One region of the Enterococcus sp. AMC2644 genome, then DNA from elsewhere that is predicted to be linked to it. Evidence: predicted binding sites of a transcription regulator. Region 1 holds the regulator's gene; the other holds the start of a gene.
The links. Region 1 encodes LexA, which represses DNA repair genes until DNA is damaged. Its sites were predicted from a motif close to CNAACANNTGTTNG; they were not measured.
Positions count from the first base shown of each region.

Region 2: the regulator LexA is predicted to act here: its motif matches at 1,733-1,746, upstream of AC4BC5_RS15130 (Y-family DNA polymerase).

Region 1 is NZ_CM177095.1:3,020,654-3,023,871, forward strand. Features, by position in the region: gene tkt (transketolase) at 1-873, opposite strand, end outside; gene AC4BC5_RS14650 (DUF896 family protein) at 975-1,217, opposite strand; gene lexA (transcriptional repressor LexA) at 1,391-2,008, shown strand; gene hemH (ferrochelatase) at 2,053-2,949, opposite strand; gene AC4BC5_RS14665 (MFS transporter) at 2,956-3,218, opposite strand, start outside.
Region 2 is NZ_JBZACW010000002.1:43,423-46,640, reverse strand. Features, by position in the region: gene AC4BC5_RS15135 (hypothetical protein) at 1-324, opposite strand, end outside; gene AC4BC5_RS15130 (Y-family DNA polymerase) at 308-1,687, opposite strand; gene AC4BC5_RS15125 (hypothetical protein) at 1,922-2,293, opposite strand; gene AC4BC5_RS15120 (ParA family protein) at 2,295-3,206, opposite strand.

The sequences.
Region 1 (3,218 bases):
TTCTTCTGGTACAGCAAACTCAGGATAGTCCCATCCGTACGCTTTTTTCGCTGCTTGGATGCCTTCTGCTCCTAATGGTGCGCCATGGACAGCAGAGGTACCTGCATTTGGTGCACCAAAACCAATCACTGTTTTCACTTCAATCAATGTTGGTTTGTCTGTTTCAGCTTGTGCTTCTTCAATAGCTTTTGAAATAGCTGCTAAATCTGTTCCTTCTTTTACAAGAATATGTTGCCAACCGTAAGCTTCAAAACGTTGACCAACGTTTTCTGTAAAAGCTTTTGAAGTTGGACCGTCTAAAGAAATATCATTTGAATCATATAACACAATTAATTTACCTAATTTCAAATGACCGGCCATTGAAGCTGCTTCTTGAGAAACACCTTCCATTAAATCACCATCACCACATAAACCATACGTGTAATGATCGACAACGTTAAAGTTTTCACGGTTATACGTTGCTGCTAGATGTGCTTCAGCCATTGCCATCCCAACAGTCATTGCAATTCCTTGTCCTAATGGGCCAGTTGTCGCTTCAACACCATCAGTATGCCCCACTTCTGGATGTCCAGGTGTACGACTCTCCCATTGACGGAAGTTTTTCAAGTCATCGGTTGTCACATCGTACCCAGCACAATGCAATAAGCTATATAATAACGCCGAACCATGTCCTGCAGAAAGTACAAAACGGTCACGATCGACCCAATTACGAGAAGTTTTTGGATTTACTTTCAAATGTTTTGTCCATAATGCATAGGCCATTGGGGCAGCCCCCATTGGTAGTCCTGGATGTCCAGAATTTGCTTTTTGTACCGCATCAATACTCAATGTACGTAACGTATCAACACCAAGTTGATCAATTTTATCAAACAATACTAACGCCTCCTATTTAGGTTTTTTTTACCTATATTACACATCTATTATAAAAGATACCTCTACAATTATCAACACTTTTTGCATAGGTATCTTTTATTTTACTTTCTATTGTGTAAACCTTTCGCTTTTTGAATTTGTTTTAATTTTTCAGGAGTCACATCGTTCCCTTCTGGATCGACTACTTTCATCCCCTCAATATGATGCTTCATTCCACCTCGAAAAGCTTTAATATACTCTTGTCTTAAAGCTTGTTGCTCCTCTTGTTCCTTTTCAGAAAGACCTTCTGTTTTTTTCTTTTTAGCTAGCTCATTGATTCTATCTATTTTTTCTTTGGATAACATGGTATCAAGCCCCTTTCTTCTCCATCTTATACAAAAGAATAAAAAAATACAATCAAAACAGAAAGCGAACGTTTGTTTGATTTTTTTCAAGGCGTATGTTACACTACATTTAATAATATTAGTCATATTTTCCATTTTATAATGATTTAACTATAGGAAAGAAGGTGTTCGTTTTGGCAAAACGTACAGAGAACCGACAACTTGAAGTGTTAAAATTTATTCATAATCGGGTCAGTGAAAAAGGGTACCCACCTACCGTGAGAGAAATTGGTGAAGCTGTTCAACTTTCCTCCACTTCAACCGTTCATGGTCATTTATCACGTTTAGAAAAAAAAGGCTTAATCCAAAGAGATCCTACAAAGCCCAGAGCAATTGAATTAACTCCACTCGGCTTAGAAACGATTGGTGCACAACAACAAAAAATTCCTTTATTAGGCGTGGTAACTGCTGGAGAACCTATTTTGGCGGTAGAAGAAGCTTCTGACTTTTTCCCAATTCCTCCCAATTTAATTGAAGATAACGGACAATTGTTTATGCTAACTATCCGTGGTGAAAGTATGATTAATGCTGGTATCTTGGATGGTGATCAAGTAATCGTCAGAAAACAAGATATTGCTGGAAATGGCGATATTGTGATTGCTATGACAGATGATGATGAAGCAACATGTAAAAGGTTTTATAAAGAAAAAACACATATTCGTTTACAACCAGAAAATGATTATATGGAACCTATTATTTTATCAAGCGTTAAAATTTTAGGGTTAGTTGTTGGTTTGTATCGTCACTTTTAAACAGAACCTCCAATCCAGAGACAGGATTGGAGGTTCTGTTTAGTTTAGTTTGAAAGAATTTCTGCTGCTAAACCAGCAATAAAATCAGGATGTGTATTCGGCATATCTAAGCGATGATAGATTCCACCTAATTTCTCTACTAACTCCTTACATTCTATATCATTATCATAAAGAGTCTCTAAATTATCGGCAACAAAACCAAAAGGTAAATAGATAATTTCTTCATATCCATTTTCTAATAGTTCTTCTGTCACATCTTCTACACGTGGGCCAATCCATTTATCTGCCGTACGGCCAGCACTTTGCCAAGCATGACCAAAGTCCAATGAGCCTGCTACTCGTTGAGCAATTGCTTTAGCTGCACTTTGTATTTCATCGACATATGGGTCGCCATTTAGCAATAAACGCTCTGGTAAGCTATGAGCAGTGAATAAAAATTTTTGTTTCTTATCAGAACTCAAAATAGTTTGAATTTGAGTTGACCAAAAAATTTGAAATCCTTCTTGTTGCCAAAAATGACGATGCTCAATATATGAAATTTCTGGGTAAACTGCCAACTCTTTTTCGACACGGTCATGGTATTGCTTAATAAAACTAGAATCATGTGGTGCTAGAACCATTCCATGGATTACCTTAAATCCTTGGTCTACAATTTCTTTTACTGTCTCTTCAATGAAAGGATGAATGTGACGTAAACCAGTAAATACATGATATTCGACTGTACTCGTTGCATTTAATTTTTCTTCAACAGCTAAGCGTTGGGCCTCTGTAATTTTAGCTAGTGGGGAAACACCTCCAATTTCTTCATAACGCCCAGCCAATTCATCATAAAGCTCTTGCGAAGGCTCTTTCCCATGACGAATATGGGTATAATAATCCCAAATTTCATCTGTGTTATTGGGCGTTCCATAACTCATTAATAAAACTGCTTGCTTTTGCATGATAAATTATGCCTTCTTTCTCATATAAAAAATAAATATTAGTGTAATAACCATTAAGCCAACTAGCATCTGTGAAAAACCAAGAGAACCTGTAGCATGCGCTAACACTCCTATTATAGTAATCCCAATCGTCATTCCTAGCTTTTTACAAACAGATAATAAACTCAAAGAAGCATTACGATTTCTAGGAGAAGCTTCTACTACTAACACTTGTAAAGGAACAGTCATCAATGCCCCAATAGCAATTCCAAAGAATAATAGACCAATCA
Region 2 (3,218 bases), on a different replicon from region 1:
TTGTTCATTCAATACAAAATAATCTTCATATGCTTCACCAAGAAATTGTCCTTCGACAGGATCCAAAAATCGCCCAAATTCGTCTTTAGTGTTTAATTGCAGCGATATGGGCTTGCGATAAAGGAACGATTCTGATAGTATTGCGTCGATTTCCTCACGGGTCATTAACTCCAAACCAACAACTTCTTTTGTAGCCCAGGCTTCGTTTTCTATAACACCTTTCATAAGATCATCCATGGCGTAAGCCGTTGCCCACTTCAATCCGAATGGGCGATCTCTGTATTGATTATAGTCTATAAAAGTTTTCTTAGTACGTTTTACCATGACCTTCAACACCTTCAATTCCAGACATACCGCCTGCATGCCCTCCAACAAGACTGCTGCGAGCAATCGCACGTCCGCCTTCCATAATGCTATTTGCATGAACGATCGACTTAAATCCGAATTTTTTGCGTATGGTATCTACAACATAATCGATTTTTAAGTCTTTTACTTGCTCGTTCGGATCTTCAAAGAGATCAAGCTGCAAAGCATTAGAATAAACGAGCTTTGAACAGTTTACTCCCACATTTCGAATATCCTGGTATTTGTAATGACGATCAAATATCTGCAGTAAGTAGTTTGCAATTTGTTTGCTGCTATTGGTTGCTGGCACCTTCATTTGCTGGTGAAACCCTCTACTCCCTGATCGATCCACATAGCCCATTGAAAATCCGATCCACAAAGATATGACTTCAGCTTTAGCTCCCGATCTTCTCAATCTTGTTGCTACTTGATCAGCCATTTCTTTGATTACAATTTCTATTTCATTTCGACGTGTATAATCACGGTTTAACACCTGACTGTTCCCTATCGACTTAGATTTTACTTTGTATTTCTGACCTAAGAATGATCGATCGATGCCCCAGCTGTGTGCATATAGTTGAGTACCTAAGACACCAAAATTTTGCTTCAGCTGATAATAATTTGCGTGTGCCAGATCATGCATAGTAAATATGCCCATTCGGTTCAGTCTGATTGCTGTCCGGTGGCCAATCCCCCACACATCTGTTATTTCTTTAACAGACCAAAGCTTCTCTTGTACGTCCTCGTATCGCCATTCAGCTTTCATGTCAGGATTTTTCTTGCTTTCAAGATCCAACGCAAACTTGGCCAGCAATGGATTATCGCCAATCCCGATCGTAGTATAGATTCCTGTTTGTTTAAATACATCGATTTGAATCATTTTAGCCAATTCTCGGGTATTCTTTGTGCCAAACAATTTTAGTGAATCAGTAACGTCTAAGAAGCTCTCATCTATACTATACACAGCATGATTTTGCTCGTCAGCGTACTTTTTGTAGATGTTGTTAATCACCATATTTTTGCGCATATAAAGTGCCATACGTGGAGGTGCAATCACGAGGTCTTCCGGATACGGAAAAGGAAGATCTCGTGATCGACTGACATTAGAAATTCCATAGGCTTTTTTTGCGGCCGGACTCGATGCCAGGATTAACCCACTTCCTCGCTGAGAAGGATCGTCTGAAGGATAGGACATGACCACTAACTTTGTCTTTAAAGGATTTAGTCCTCTTTCTACGCATTCTACGGATGCATAAAATGACTTACAGTCGATACAGAGAATATCTCGTGAGGGTTCTTTAGTATAGTCAAACCTTGGATTTACGCCAAATTGCATAGCCATGATAAATCCCCTTTTCTAAAAAAAGATACGTTTTATATACGCATTAGAACACATGTTCGCTTTTATAGTCAAGAGAACACGGCTGGTTATATTTATAAATTATAAAATAATATTTATAAAACCTTTGCCAGCGAGTAATTAATTGTATTTAAAGGCTTAATTTTTGTTGCAATTTATAATTTGCAAAATATAAATTATAAATTGTACTTTACAAAATATAAAAAGGAAGAAGATTTATATCTTCTTCCTTTTTTCTTTCTTATATATCCGTTCTCTTTCCTGATCTTTCTTACGCTCTAATATACGGTTGTAGGTTGTTTTTTGATTGTGATCGAAACGTGCAGTTCTTTCGTGAATTAATTCTTCGAGTAGTTCATAGGTATAATCATTATCAGTAGTATCAAGCAAAGCAGTAAATTCGCACCAGACTATCGCTGGTATACCAAGCGACTTGTTGTTTATCTTCAATACGTCTTCTTCAGGGTGAATATTTTCTAGTAAATCTGTGTTGTCAGAAGTAAATGCTGATTTCGGTTTAGGGATTTCTTTATAAGAATTATCAGGTTTTTGCTTTGAAAAGAAACCTGGTTTTGCATTATCGGTCATGTTAGTTTTCTCCTTCGAATAACTTTATTCTATGAATGAAATCTTTTGCTAAAGGTACAAAAACTTCTTCGTAAGCAAGTTTGTCCCAATAAGTGTCAGTATTTAAACCTGTCCTCGGTGTTGTTTGCACTCGCTTAACATGTGGTAAAATATTATCAAAAAGGTTTTGATCACCAAACTTTTCGATAGCATCATTGACAACTTGGCGATCTATACTACCTTTACTCAACTGATTTGGAAGTATTCCAACTATTTCAGTCTTACAATCAAATTTTTCAACAAGAGGAGTGACTTCTTCTGATATATAATCTTCAACGCCATCTAAGCTATCAGATTGGGTTTGAAAAGCCATAATAATATAGTCAGAAGCGTAAGCAGCATTCCTAGTGAAATCAGACATAGTAGGTGGAGTATCGATGAGAACAAAATCGTATTCCGGCTTGACTGGCTCAAGTAAATCTTTCAAGACGGAGATTCTGTTTTTTTCGACCTCGATATAATCAGCGTCTATTCCTTCTATAGCGTCCCCATAAAGCTTGGTTAAATATTTTGGAAAGTTTTTAAAATCTATATGTGATGGAATGCAATCCAAGTTTTCAATAATTGGAAGAACTAATTGTTTTAAATCTCGTTCAACGATCCCAGCTAGCATAGTTTTTTCAATAATGAAAATGTCATCGTCTTTAGAGTGATAATTTTTAGTCAACAACATCGTCTTTGTAGTATTTGATTGCGGATCGGCATCCACTACCAACACTTTAAATCCCATATTAGCAAGTACGTAGCTCAAGTATCTTATAATAGTAGTTTTACCTACTCCACCCTTGGAATTTGCTACAGTAATAGTTAATGGTCTTCTGACGACATTTCTATATTCAAAAACAATTTTCAAGTTTTCTTGCGATAATTCCATTAAACAAACCTC